DNA from 2 places in the Asaia sp. VD9 genome. Region 2 is predicted to be linked to the other one. Evidence: predicted binding sites of a transcription regulator. Region 2 holds the regulator's gene; the other holds the start of a gene.
The links. The regulator LexA, encoded in region 2, represses DNA repair genes until DNA is damaged. The targets are predictions, from matches to a motif close to TGTTCTANNTANGTTC.
Positions count from the first base shown of each region.

Region 1: the regulator LexA is predicted to act here: its motif matches at 4,926-4,941, upstream of recA (recombinase RecA).

Region 1 covers NZ_JBBCQM010000014.1:21,474-28,917, reverse strand. Annotated here, with positions in the region: gene WFJ47_RS14470 (heparan-alpha-glucosaminide N-acetyltransferase domain-containing protein) at 1-803, opposite strand, end outside; gene WFJ47_RS14465 (TonB-dependent receptor domain-containing protein) at 806-3,238, opposite strand; gene recA (recombinase RecA) at 3,787-4,830, opposite strand; gene WFJ47_RS14455 (gamma-glutamyltransferase) at 5,013-6,461, opposite strand; gene WFJ47_RS14450 (DsbA family protein) at 6,662-7,432, shown strand.
Region 2 covers NZ_JBBCQM010000005.1:68,316-75,759, forward strand. Annotated here, with positions in the region: gene uvrC (excinuclease ABC subunit UvrC) at 1-162, shown strand, start outside; gene pgsA (CDP-diacylglycerol--glycerol-3-phosphate 3-phosphatidyltransferase) at 262-867, shown strand; gene WFJ47_RS08040 (hypothetical protein) at 989-1,531, shown strand; gene WFJ47_RS08045 (DMT family transporter) at 1,654-2,511, opposite strand; gene WFJ47_RS08050 (PLP-dependent aminotransferase family protein) at 2,659-4,056, shown strand; gene lexA (transcriptional repressor LexA) at 4,076-4,801, opposite strand; gene rpmG (50S ribosomal protein L33) at 5,036-5,203, shown strand; gene WFJ47_RS08065 (septum formation initiator family protein) at 5,532-5,861, opposite strand; gene eno (phosphopyruvate hydratase) at 5,974-7,254, opposite strand; gene WFJ47_RS08075 (DUF3429 domain-containing protein) at 7,354-7,444, shown strand, end outside.

The DNA.
Region 1 (7,444 bases), on a different contig from region 2:
CATACAAGGCCCGTCACGAGCAATCCGCCTCCGGTAAGACGCAAAAAGCCGAGAATACGCCTTGGGTGCTCCCGCTGGTCCTGACGTATGATGATGCCCGACAGAATGCCGAGTAAAAGCGTCGCGCCGCTTGGCACCAGCGTCAGAAGGCCCTCAGGATCACGATCGCCCTCATACAGCACGCCCATGCCGGTCAGGTCATGCAGCGCCCCCATGGCCAGCCGGTCGAGCCGCGCCGCAAGATTGCCATGGGGATTCATGAAAGCAGGACCGCCCGCAGCAGCCTCCGGGAAGGCGAGCAGGAGCAGGTAATAGACCAAAACCAGCAAGGCTGCCGCAACAGACAGGCCTCGCAAACGCAACCCTGCAAGATAGAGTCCCGCCCCGAAAGCGTAGCAGACGCCCAGATGCTGCAAGACACCATAGACACGCAGATCGTGAAAACCGCCGTGACCCAGAGCGTTCAGACCTATCCCGAGCAGGACCAGAGCGACGCTGCGCTGTGCGATCTCGCGCCAGAGCCGCCAGCGTCGTTCCCCTTTCTCAAGGCGCCGCCCGAGCGCGAATGGAATGGCACAGCCCATGATGAACAAGAAGCTGGGGAAAACGAGATCCGCCAGGGTCAGACCGTTCCAGTGCGCGTGAAGCAAGGGCCAGAAGGTATGCGCCCAGTCGCCGGGGTTATTGACCAGGATCATCAGGGCAATGGCCAGACCGCGCAGGACGTCGAGTGACTCGACGCGCCCCCTGCCCAGGGCAATACCGTCGGAGGGGGATGGAGCCCCCCTATACCGCTCGCGCATGCTCAGAACCCGCTCGATACAGTGGCGTAGACACCGAAGGGCGCGCCGATAAGATAGATGGGCGATGAACCCGGCACTACGACCCCGCTCCGGCTGAGCGTGTCACGCGCATTCGCCGTCGTGCTACCGGCCATGGCAAGATAATGATTCCCCCCCAGATTGGTGAAATTGATCTGTATCTGCGGATGCTTCGCAGGGCCGATGGATGACAGGCGATAGCCGAGCGTCAGATCGGAAGTCACATATCCGGGGATATGCTCGTCATTCATGAAGGTCGTGTACTGGCCGCCCGTGTAGCGCAGGTTGAAATTCCCGAAGAAATGCCCCTGATCATATTGCAGGCCGACGGCCCCGGTGAATTTGGGGGAGCCAACCGCAATCTTGCCCCGTGTGGGCAGCACCTGCCCGCTCACCGCGAAGTCGTTATCCATGGTGGAGTGCAGATACTGGCCCGACAGATAGGGACTGAAATGATGCCAGGGCCTCAGGCCGAATTCTCCCTGGATACCCCGTGAGGTCTGTCCGCCCGCATTGATCGGCAGCGCAACAACAAGGGTCGAGCCCGGAATATACCCGGAGGACGAGATGTTGTGATTGGTCATGTTGAGATTGAACGCAGCGATCGAGAAATTCCAGAACCCGAAATGACGGTACCCGATCTCCTCGCTGATCGTATATTCGGGCTTCAGATTACCAACGGCCGAGATCTGCCCGGCATTGGGGTCATAGTCCGGCACGTAAGCCTCGGTCGAAACAGGCGCGCGAAACGCCGTCGTGCCATTGATATAGACCTGATTATGCGGATCGATGTGATAGGTGGCGTAGAACTGGGGCAATGGCTCGAAATAATTGCCACCGCTTTTCCAGGGGCTCGCTCCTGGCACGTTATTCGTCCCTTCGCGTTGCAGCATGACGGCCTTGAACCCAGCGCTGAGTTCGAGCTTCCCGTGAAGCAGCTTGAGCGTATCCGCAAGATAGAGCGCATTCTGCTGCTGCCAGAAATTGAGATTATCGCCGCTCAGAATGTCGCCATTGGCAAAACGGATGGGATCATAGCCATATCCCCCTACCCTCCTGCCTGCATAATCGAGCAACAGGAACTGATAGCGCTCCTCATGGCTCGTATAGGAATACCACCAGCCAAATGTGAGACTGTTATTGCCGTGCGTCCATTTGAGCGCTGTGTTGACCGCGCCCATACGCTGCTCCCAGGGATCGCGTAGAACCGTGCTCAGCATATTGTTGGTCTGATACGGAAGGTTGAGCGCCTCATAGGAAGACGTGCCCATTCCATAAGGGACATTCCCGAAATACCCACCCGAAACGGGGATATTCTCTCCACCATCGGAGGGTCCCCATTGCTTGATGAAATAGGGTGTCGTGGTCAGTTCCAGTTCATGGGACAGGCGAAAATGCGCGGGCAGGATCACATTGATCATATTGTTGTTCTGCCGCGACAACCCATAATAAGTCACGTCGCCGGGGGTGTACTGCCCCGACAGGTTGTAATTATATCCGTATTGTTTCCACTGGGCCAAGGTCGGCGCAAGCGTTCCGTTATTGAATTGCTGGGTAAAGGCGAAGACTGCCTTGACGCTATTACCGTCACCCCACTCCTTTACCCATTTGGAATCAACGTGGTAACGTTCCTGCCGCCCGGGTCCTCGCCAGTTATTGGTGGATGTATGCGAGAACGACGCAAAACCGCGTATGCCGGAATGTCCGATATCTCCCGTATTGAGACGCAGGAACTCCTTGTTGCCGCTATGGGTACCTCCCATCCCCTCGATAAACCCACCCGCCTTGTGAGAGGGATCGATCTCGAAGGCCGCAATCTGACCGCCTGCTGCGTTTATCAGCGGCGCATCGATATCAGGCGAACCTTGGGACACGGTAAGCGATCCGAGATTTTCGCTGTCGACAAGAGTGGCCGTAGAGATTCCGTAGTTAATAGGATCCGCCTCAGGCGCGCCCTCGAAGAGAAAGCCAACCTGGCTTTGCGTCAGGCCGCGCATGGTCATCATGTCGCCTGCCGCCATTCCCAACGGATCCACTTTGGCTGATACGACCCCCGGCAAGCTCGCCATGAGGTTGACGATAGAGGTTGAGGGCGTCTGCTTGGCGATATAGTCACGCGTGACACCGCTTTGCGAACGCGGGGCCGTCTCGCGGGGCATGAGTCCGCCCCCCGGCGTGGTATTCGTGACCCCATCAGCCGTTTTCATGCCCCCATGCACCGCGATTTCCTCGGGCAGAGCGGCCATATTCGTTACCGAGCCAACACGATCCGGTTGCCTCTCACCCCTATGATGGCCACTGGCCGGTTTTTCTGCCGGGACCGTACGGGCCCAGAGACGCGCTGCGCATGAATCGGTGACAGCGCATGAGAGCAGGGTCGCTGCGAACAGCCGATATCGCCAAGGAAAGCTTACCATGAGGCGCTCCAGGTCACTCACCCGAGCGAAGCCCGGAGATCGTTTACATTTCGTTATGAAATGACCATGGTATGCTGCCACTTAGTTCCGCAAGTGAAATAAAGGCGTTCTGACGCTTTTCTCTCTTGCTTGTGATGGATTCCAACCCATGGCGCCTGACGGGGTCTGCAGCCCTCTCGATCAGCCACGCAGAAGCGAGCCCATATTCCAGTCTTTCCGCACGGCTGTGCGCCATTGACGACTGTTATGTGCGTTTAAGACTTCTTGAGGGCTGCGGCTCTCCCGCTGCCTTGAACGGGACTGGAGAGGAGCGCACGACCGCCTTGGAAATTCTGGGGTAGCGCTCTTTCATAGAGCACAAGCGAGCAGAATCCGCCTGTGCCCGGCGCAGGATACCGCTCCGCTTCCCGCCGAGGGGTTTCCAAAGGACGACCGTCCTTTGATGGGGCGTGGGGCAACGCCCAATGTGGAAGCACCCCCATCACGTCAAAGCGCGCTCATTCCTGAGCCTTTTCATGCCAGGAAAAGGCCCTTGAGGCGCGGCAGGATCAGACCTCGCCGTCGTCATCCTGCTGTTCGTCGGGCGAGGTCATCAGAGCCTCGGCCACCACGCCAGCCTGCTCACGGATGCGTCGTTCGATATCAGCCGCCATCTCAGGGTGATCGCGCAGGAACTGCTTGGCGTTCTCGCGGCCCTGGCCAACGCGGGTGCTGTCATAGGAGAACCATGCGCCCGATTTCTCGACGATATTCGCTTTGACACCCAGATCGATCAGTTCGCCGACCTTGCTGATCCCCTCGCCATACATGATGTCGAACTCGACCTGACGGAAAGGCGGGGCCATCTTGTTCTTGACCACTTTCACGCGGGTCTGGTTGCCCACCACCTCGTCGCGGTCCTTGATCGAGCCGATACGACGGATATCGAGACGCACCGACGCATAGAACTTCAGGGCGTTACCGCCCGTCGTGGTTTCTGGATTCCCGAACATCACGCCGATCTTCATGCGGATCTGGTTCAGGAAGATAACCATGGTGTTCGAGCGCGAAACAGTGCCGGTCAGCTTGCGCAGGGCCTGGCTCATCAGACGGGCATGCAGGCCCACATGGCTGTCGCCCATATCGCCCTCAAGCTCGGCGCGCGGCACGAGGGCGGCGACGGAGTCGACCACAAGGACATCGACTGCGCCCGATCGTACCAGCGTATCGGCGATCTCGAGCGCCTGTTCACCGGCATCGGGCTGGCTGAGCAGCAGATTGTCCACATCGACGCCCAGCTTGCGGGCATAGCCAGGATCGAGCGCATGTTCGGCGTCGATGAAGGCGCAGGTCCCCCCCTTTTTCTGGGCTTCTGCGATGGCATGCAGGGCGAGCGTGGTCTTGCCCGAGCTTTCCGGACCATAGATCTCGATGATACGTCCGCGCGGCAGCCCCCCGATGCCAAGCCCGATATCGAGGCCCAGCGACCCCGTCGAGATCACATCGGCCTGCTCCTTGGGGCGCTGCCCCATACGCATGATCGAGCCCTTGCCGAAAGCACGTTCGATCTGGCTCAGCGCACCCTCGAGTGCTTTCGTCCTGTCCACGCTCATCTCTTGTCCTCCGCTCTCGTCAGTCTCGCCGAAACCTGCAGGATCGGCAATCAGCCACGAGGCGATTCGTGTTGATCGTTCACTTTTGTTCTGGGGAACATATCATGATCAAACCCCTTTTGCACAAGGGGGATAGAAGCGAAAATGCCCCCTTGAGGAGGGGGCATTTCCGGGGTTCATAGTCAGTTGTTGACGCTACCGACCGACAGGCCGCCCCCACGGGGATCCGTATCGCCCTGGCAGGTGCCGCCATGGCAGAGCGAGGCATTGACGCGGCCCTGGCCCTCATGCGGTACCGTCGTGCCGGATACTGCTGCATGGGCAGCCTGTGCCAGCGCATCGGCGGCATCGTTCTGGCCGGACGCGGCCAATGCCGCAACCAGGGAGCCCCGGCGCTGCAGGATCGCTGCCGAAAGTAGCGGCGCCGGGTAGCGCCCCGGTGCCGCGGCCAGCAGAACGCCCGTGCCATCGGCAATGCGTCCGGTGCCGAACAGATTATTGTCGGTCAGGGCACAGGCAACCGCGCCGCCCTTGTTATCGGTCACGACATAGGAGGTCGAAGCGGGCAGCGCGGGCAGAGCCCCGGAGCGGCTCGATCCCGCATTGACCAGCGTCTGGGCGGCGCTCAGCAGCGCGTCACCGCTCAGACCGTGTCGGTCTTCGCTGCGCCATGTGCCCACGACGCCCTGAGCCGAGGCCCCCGAATGGAAGGCCGCTGCCGCACCGATACCACCATCGGCGGGCGGCGGCAGAAACGACGCCGTGTAGCCATCCTGTTCGACCTGAAGGGCCGCAAGCTGCATCGGCATGGCCGTGCGCATCGACGCGGTGGTCAGGCCGGCCCCGGCGCGGTTAGCGCCATCGACAAAAATGCCGCCCAGCGCGCCGTTGTAGAGATCGCCCACACCCAGATTGGTCATGCGCTCGAGGAAGCTCGCCAGCTGCGGCTGCACCAGTGCGTCGCCATTCTGCAATGGCGACCCATCGGGACGGCTGAAGATCGTCCGCGCAGCTTCGTCGGCGGAAAGAGGTGTGTAAACGGCCGCGATATCCTGTGCGAGAACACGGCTGACCGTGGTGCCGCTGCGGGCCAGACGCACGGACGGCCCAAGCAGATCGGCGAATTCGACCGAGCCATAGCGCAGTTGCATCGTAAACAACCCACGCGGCGTCATCGGGATCGCCGCCTGTCGCGTGGCGGATGCCGCCGCCGGCGGCGCAGCGGGCAGGAAGACGAACGCCTGCGGCGCCTCGCTGCCGCGGCTGACGAGACACGCACCGCCACCGCCAAGCGAGGCGCGCGACGGCAGTGTCACGGAAAGCGCCATACCCACAGCGGCCGCGGCATCGGCGGCATTGCCGCCATGAACCAGCACGTCACGCCCAACCAGGGCGGCGCGCGGCTCATCGGCCACCACCGTGCCGATATAGCCGGTCACGATGGGCGTGGTCTTGCCGAACAGGCTGTGCCCGATATGCGAGACGTCACTGCACCCGGCGAGCAGCACGGCTGCCGACATGGCGCAGGCTGTGCGCAGGCCGACCGTGCGTGTACGACGCCCTGCCATCGGCTGGGGAGCGGTCGTCCGGGAGGCGGTCGTCCGACGATGCGCCACGTGCTGTGTCTCCATGACCCGGCAAGCCTTCTCTCTTCTGTTCCAGTCAGGATGTCTCCGGGGTCGAAGCAGCAACCGACAGGAAATTGGGTTCGTTAACGCATCTAACCGTGATCCGGACGATGGGCAACCTGCCAGCATCGTGATGGTTTTGCGAAATCGCCCGCCCTGTCCTATTCAGGACCTCCTTGTCTTACGCCTTGCAGGATCGCCCCATGACCCGCCCGACCCGCACCAAGCTCGCCGGCGCCCTTCTGGCCCTCGGTCTGAGCGCCTCGACCAGCATCCCCGCCCTGGCCGAACCCGCGAGCAGTTTCTCGCCCCAGCAACGTGCCGAGATCGTCTCGATCCTGCGCGACGCCCTCAAGAACGATCCGAGCATCCTGAGCGACGCCATCGTCGCCCTGCGCCAGGGCGCTCAGCAGAAAGCTGCCGATGACGCGCTGACCCACGTGAAATCGGATCGCGAGCGCCTGCAGAAGGGGCCCGACTACACAATTCGTGGCAACCCCGAGGGCGATCTGACGATCGTGGAATTCCTCGACCCGCGTTGCGGCTATTGCCGCAGCATGGTGCCCGTGGTCGACGCCTTGCTGAAATCAGACACCAAGCTGCGGCTTGTCGAGAAGCTCGTCCCCGTCCTGAGCGAGAAGAGCGTGCTCGATACCCAGGCCATCTTCGCCGCGGCCCTGCAAGGCGGCTATGAAAAGATGAAGCACGCACTGATGCAGGATACGACGCCTCCTACCCTGGACCGTATTCGCCAGCTTGCAACCGCCAATGGCCTGAATGCCGACAAGCTCGTGACCGATATGCACGCTTCGAGCGTTGCCGCGCAGATCAACGAAAATCTCGCGGAAGCTCGTTTGATCGGCCTGGACGGCACGCCCACCTTCGTATTCGGCACCAGCGCAATTATCCCGGGCGCCATCTCCGCCGAAGAAATGCGCAGCCAGATCAAGACCGCGCGCAGCGCCGCGCGCTAAAGCCGGGACCCG
Region 2 (7,444 bases):
GACAGCGTCCCGGGTATCGGGGCAGTGCGTAAGCGTGCGTTGCTGACTCGTTTCGGTTCGGTCAGGGGCGTTCGCGGGGCCAGTATCGGGGAGCTCGCTTCTGTGTCGGGGATCAATTCCGAAATCGCCCGCACGATTCATGCATTTTTTCATCCGCAATGAGGTCACAGAAGCTATGAAGGAGGGGCGACACCGTCCTATCATGACGCACGCCTCCTTTCCGTGCATCGGCGCCTCCACCGGCGGCTTCAGGAACGATTCATGCTGACAGATCTGCCCAATATCCTGACCCTGCTCCGCATTGCGTCGATTCCTGTGCTGATCGCGCTGATCGCCTTTGCAAGCCCGCTGACGGATGGCATCGCCTGTCTGCTCTATATCGCGGCCTGCATCACCGACTATCTGGATGGCATGCTGGCGCGGCGCTGGAAGCAGGGATCCGAGCTCGGACGCATGATGGACCCGATCGCCGACAAGCTGCTAGTCGGGGCGTTGCTACTCGCGCTGGCCGGTTATGGACGTCTGGTCGACGGAGCACTCTTCGCTGCCATCGTCATTCTCGTGCGCGAGATCATGGTCAGCGGTCTACGTGAATTCATGGCGAGCCAGCGGGCTACGCTGCCATCCACGCGTCTTGCGAAGTGGAAGACCGGTATTCAGATGGTGGCAATCGGTTTCCTGCTCGCCGGAGATTCCATGCCCCGCCTGATCGGACTTGGAGATTTTTCCTGCACGACGCTTGGCGCGTTCCTTCTCTGGTTCTCGGTCATTCCAACGGTGCTGAGCGGTTGGGGCTATCTGGTAACCGGGCTGTCGCGCATGATGAGCGCGCATAGAAATGGGTCATCTGCAAAGGTGAGCCACTAGTATTACGCGCGATACATGTTCTGTATCTGGCGCTGAGTGCAGCTAGCGACTAAGAGAGTCCATCAGACATCCCTTGGAGTAGATGATGAGAAAGGCCGCTCTTTTAGCGATTCCGGTTTTCTTGAGCGGTTGTTCAGGCCTTGGCAAGTCGATCTCGGACACGGCTACCCTTCCTGGGGCCAATCCGAACCTGCCCGAAGGGTCCTCCGAAAACATGGAAAAGGTAAAGGGGCATGCCTATCTGGCAATGCCGCTCCTGCCTGAATCCGGCAATATCTGGCCCGGTGCCCCTCAGCCTCTGCCCACATTGCGCGATGTCGAGGCATCTCCGAACGGGCTGCGCGACGCACTTTCAGATACCCACAGCTATTTCGGCTCGATGGTCAAGGATCACGGGGTGGATGCAACGCTGAGCCCTCAGCTCGATGACGGCAAGTCGCTTGCGATCGGCGAACACGACGCCGTGCTCCATGGCGTGCACACCGGCGAGCGTCCGTCTCTCTCGTCGTCTGTTGAAGATAATGCCCATAAATATATCTCGCCGTCGCGCAGCGGGACGATCGTCATTCCAAATGGTGACGGTACCAGCACCTTGATCGCGCCGGATGGTACGGTGCGTGTGACCAAGGACAAACCTGCCGGGGACAAACCTGCCGGACACTGAGCGGTCGGGAGAGCAGGTTCCCCCCTGGTCGTTGAAGCCGTCTTCGGGGGGCGGCCCCTTCAACGACCCCGCTTCTGTTCCTGCCGCGTGGGCAGGGCGATGAGCGTGGCACCGCAATATCCTCACGCTGTGCGTCGAGCACCAAAGACACATCCCAGAACGATCAGACTGACCCCAACGAGGAGGGGAGGAATACGCTCCCCAAGAATGAGCGCCGAGAGGGCCAGCCCACCGAAAGGCTGCAGTAATTGCAACTGGCCGATCCGGGCAATCCCGCCTTGTGCCAGTCCATGATACCAGAACACGAAGCCCAGCATCATGCTGAACAGGGCAACATAGGCCAGCGCCCCCCACGCGGAATGAGGAATCTCTCCCCAGGCACGGGGATGGGTACAGAGTGCGAGAATGCCCATGGGCACGAGGGCCAGGAGGAGCGCCCAGGAAATGACCTGCCAGCCCCCAAGGCTGCGTGAGAGCGCCGCTCCCTCCGCATAGCCCAGCCCGCAGACAAGGACCGCGGCGAACATCAGGCCATCGCCGAGTAGAGAGCCGCCATGGGTCTGTGTTAGCGCATAGCCTGTCACAGCCCCGGCCCCGGCAAGCGAGAGGAGCCAGAACGCCAGTGAAGGCCGCTCCCCTTTGCGCAGCACGGCAAACAAGGCCGTACTCAAGGGAAGAAGACCGGTCCACATGGCGGAACGCACAGCATCGATATGCTGAAGGGCGCAGGCCGAAAGCAGCGGATAGCCGACGACGACCCCGAGAGCGACGCTGAACAGTGGTATGACCGCATCCCTACCGGGGCGAGGCTGCCGAAGGGCGAGTAAAAGCGCGAGCCCGAGCAGAGCCGCAATGACCGCACGCGCTGCTGTCAGGAACAGGGGAGGGAAGCCAGCCTCCGCGAGCCTCGTAGCGGGCAGAGAGCCGCTGAATATCGCGATACCGATCAACCCACTCACCGTGCCGCTACCCTGTTTCATGAAACCCCCAGATCATTCCGAAGATCATGGAGAGGTGGCCGCATGCAGACCATGGACAGTTCCGTACGGTTTGACCAAACTGCTTGGCAGACAGAGCCATACAGTTGCGAAATCGATATGAGAAAATCAGGGGTTACGGCGCACATCGTGGATACCCTGCGCCGCCGCATTACAACGGGCACTCTGACGCGTGGAGAGAAACTTCCGTCGATCCGAGGTCTCGCCGCGCGGAACAGCGTTTCACCGTCCACCATCGTCGAGGTTTATGAGCGTTTGGGCGCTGAGGGGCTGATCACCGCCCGCCCGGGTTCCGGCTATTATGTACGGGAAACGGCATTGCAGGACAGGCCATGCAGCCCTCGCCGTTATCATGCCATGGACCCGTTCTGGGTGTCGCGGCAGGCTTTGGAGGCCGATCCGGCGATCATGCAACCAGGCTGCGGCTGGTTGCCCGAAGCCTGGATGCCCAATGCAGCCCTGAGTCAGGCGCTGAGAAGCATTGCGAAGGAAGCTGGTCCTGTAATGACCGGTTACGGACCCGCCATGGGGGACCAGGCTCTGCGCGAGGTATTATCGCGGCGCTGGGCCGAGATGCAGTTCTTCGTGCCATCAGAACAGATCCTGCTGACCGGCTCCGGCACACAGGCGGTCGATCTCGTATTCAGGGTGATGCTCAAGCCCGGCGATTGCGTGATCGTCGATGATCCCTGTTACTTCAACTTTCGGGCTCTTCTGGATGTCCATCGTGTCAGGGTCATTGGTGTGCCCTATGGGGCGGAGGGGCCGGATATCGTTGTCCTCGGTCGGATCCTGGAGCAGCATAGCCCGAGGCTCTATCTGACCAACTCGGCCATACAGAACCCTACAGGGGGGAGCCTGAGCCTGAACGCCGCACACCGGATCCTGACGCTGGCTCAAAATCATCCTCTGACCATCGTGGAAGACGATATCTTCAGCGACTTCGCGCCTCAGGGGACGGCCAGTCTAGCCTCACTTGATGGCCTGTCCCGGGTGATCCGTGTCGGGTCGTTTTCAAAAACACTTTCTGCCTCATTGCGCTGCGGCTATATCGCCGCAAAGCCGGAAATCATTGAGGCGCTCGGGGATTTGCAGATTGCGACCGGTTTTTCCGGGGTAAGTCCCGTCGCTGCCAGCGTGGTGCGCCACGTTCTGACCGGGGGGGCCTATCGCCGCCATCTGGGCACCCTTTTCGGACGCTTGGCCAGGGCGAGGCGAGAATGTGCCAATCGCCTGGCAGCGATCGGTATTGCGCCCGAAATCTTGCCGCGCGGGGGCTTCACACTCTGGTGTCGTTTGCCAGAAGGGAGAGATGCGTCTGCTCTGGCCCGGCTTGCGCTGGAGGAGGGCATCGTTCTCGCCCCAGGAGCCGTATTCAGTGTCTCCGGTTCAGCGACGACGTATATGCGTTTCAATGTCACGCAGATGGCCGATCCCGAGATATTCCTGACGCTGGAAGCCCTTATGGCCTGTCTGTCACCGGGCTCTTCCGGAGCCTCCGTGGCGGAGAGAGGGAGCCCGGAGTGATGGCAGGCGCGACGAGACGTCAGGTATACTGACGGTAGAGTCCGATCAGGACACCCTGGATGCTGACCCGGTTTTGCGGAAAGATCTGCGTCTCATAAGCCGGGTTGGCCGGTTCAAGCGCAATCGACTTGCCCTTCTGGCGCAAGCGTTTGAGCGTTACCTCCTGCCCATCAACGAGGGCCACGACGATCTGGCCGTTCTCTGCCGTTTCAGCCTGTCGGATGATCACCGTATCCCCGTCGAGAATACCTGCCTCGATCATCGAATCACCGGAAACGTGAAGCGCATAATGGCGGCCATTACCAAGCTGGGCTGCCGGGATGTCGATCTGTTCCCCCTGGTCCCTGAAAGCTTCGATGGGCAGGCCCGCAGCGATGCGACCGAAAAGCGGCACGCCTACGACGGAAGTGGCCGTGGTCTCGACTGAGGCGGGAAAGGCGCGGTCGCGACTATGGGCGAGGCGCGGAAAGCTACCCGTGGCTCCGGATTGGGGCTCAGTCAGCGCCTGGGGTGGGGGGACAACAGTATCCATGACCGGAAGGCGCACGATTTCGAGCGCCCGCGCACGATGATGGTGCCGCCGCAGAAAACCGCGCTCTTCGAGAGCAGAGATGAGGCGATGGATGCCGGATTTGGAGCGGAGTTCAAGCGCTTCCTTCATTTCGTCGAAAGAGGGGGAAAAACCAGTCCGCTTGAGATAGCCATCTATATAAAGCAGGAGTTGGTGTTGCTTGCGTGTGAGCATGGGTCCCTCTCTCCTGAGCGTATGCCGTAGGGTACGTCACCCGCCCGGAATTTATATGTTCTTCTTAAGTTCTTGCTTCGATCCCTTCAAGATTTTTTCCCCGGAACATCAAAATTAATCCACTGTTCTGGCGGAAACACTTGACCTGCGCGCGTAATCCACGCATTTAGGCCCCAGCTTGAAAACGCTGCCGTTCATGTCGCGCGCAGCGACAGATCAGTTTGCGAGGACCCCATGGCCAAGACCAACGTCATCCAGATCCGTCTCGTTTCGACCGCGGATACCGGATATTTCTACGTCACCAAGAAGAACGCCCGCTCTGCGACCGGCAAGATGGAAGTGCGCAAGTACGACCCCGTCGTTCGCAAGCATGTCGCGTTCCGCGAAGCCAAGATCAAGTAAGATCCGCTTTCGCTGACGGTGCATTTGAGGCGGCTCTTCGGAGCCGCCTTTTTTGTGCCTGGAGGGCTCGGAAGGACGCTCCCAGCGCTCGGTGTAAAATCGTTCAGTTCAGGCTAGAGCCCGAGTGTGCGGTGAATTTGGTGCAAGTGCCGAGCTGGTATTCACCTCAGGCCTCATGCGCGTATTGTGACGGATGATCAGGCGAGCTGGACCATTCGCGGGGGGAAGGGGCGGAGGAGGGGGACCACCTAACCTTGCGGCACCCGGTGAGCCGAAGCGCTCAGTCCCGGATGGCTCGGGGGCGGTATTGTTAACGGTGAACTGAAGCTCAGTAGAGCTTCTCGTGCGGGCCGTAAGGGATAACCGTATCGCCATTTCGCGCGAGGTTAAGCATGGCGCGCGAGCGTTCGTCCAGCATATCAGCGTCGAGCGCACGCTCATTCAGGCTGCCGATACGACGCTTCCAGACCGCTTGCTCGTCATCAGCGTCTTTCTGGGCCTGAAGGGCCTGATCCATAAGCTTCAGCTGCTGGTGATACGCCTTGAGTCCGTGATCACCCTGAAGGGCATTCCACCCGAAATAGGCCGTCAGCCCGAGAAACAGGGCAGGGGGAACGACGGCACGCACGACGCGTCGGATAGCACGAACGATCTGCACGGGAACTCCAGGATGGCAAGCGGGCCGGTGGAACTGATCCTAGCCCCAGCCAGGCACCGCTTACAATCGCGCATTTGAGAAAGGGAGCGAAAAACGCCCCCCTTGCGTCAAATCAGGCGCGCGGCAGGATGGAGCGGCCTGCGTAACGTGCTGCGGTAGCCAGCTCGTTTTCGATGCGGATGAGCTGGTTGTACTTCGCTGTACGATCGGAGCGCGAGAGCGAGCCGGTCTTGATCTGACCGCAATTCGTGGCCACTGCCAGATCGGCAATGATCGAATCTTCCGTCTCACCCGAACGGTGGCTCATGACGCATTTGTACCCGGCGCGATGCGCGGTTTCCATGGCGCGGAGCGTTTCGGTCAGCGTGCCAATCTGGTTGACCTTCACCAGAAGTGCGTTCGCGGTGTTGCTCTCGATGCCACGCACAAGACGCTCGGTATTGGTCACGAACAGATCGTCACCGACGAGCTGCAGCTTGTGGCCCAGCTTGGCAGTCAGTTCGGCCCAGCCTTCCCAGTCGTCTTCTGCCAGACCGTCTTCGATCGACACGATCGGATAACGTGCGGCGAGATCGGCCAGATAGTCGATCATGCCTGAGGAATCGAGATCGCGGCCTTCGCCATCCATCTTGTAGCGGCCATCGCGGTAGAATTCGGTGGCGGCGCAATCGAGGGCAAAGGTCACGTCTTCGCCCAGACGATAACCGGCGCCCTCGACCGACTTCGAAATGAAGCCAAGTGCTTCATCCGCCGATTTCAGACCGGGGGCAAAGCCGCCCTCATCGCCGACATTGGTGTTGTGACCGGCTGCGTGCAGGTTCTTCTTCAGGTGTGCGAAGATTTCCGACCCCATGCGCACGGCGTCCATGATCGTCGGTGCACCGACTGGCTGGATCATGAATTCCTGGATGTCGATGGGGTTGTCAGCATGCTGACCGCCATTGACGATGTTCATCATCGGCACGGGCAGGGTGTGCGCGAAGACGCCACCGACATAGCGATAGAGCGGAATGTCGAGTTCGAGCGCGGTGGCCTTCGCAGTCGCAAGCGACACGGCGAGGATGGAGTTGGCGCCCAGACGTGCCTTGTTGGGCGTGCCGTCCAGTTCGATCATGGCTTCGTCGATGGCGATCTGATCAGACGATTCGGCGCCCTGCAGCGCATCGAGGATTTCGCCTTCTGCGAAGGCAGCGGCCTTCAGAACGCCCTTGCCACCATAGCGCGACTTGTCGCCATCGCGCAGCTCGACAGCTTCATGTGCGCCCGTCGAGGCACCCGACGGAACCGCTGCGCGGCCCTTGGCGCCGGAGGACAGTTCAACCTCGACTTCGACGGTCGGATTGCCACGGCTATCCAGAATCTCGCAAGCAATGATATCAATAATGGCGCTCATTGGGGGCTCCCTGTTTGAACGTTCGAACTTCGGGCATCACAAGGCGTCGAGACACCGGCGCTGTCAACTGGCGTTATGTGAAATGAGGATGGATATTCCGTGAGACCCCTGTCACCGCTCGTGATTTTCCTCGGTATCGGCGGTTTGGTGCCGTTCGTGACCCTTGCCATGGCCGCCCTGTTCTGGGGAA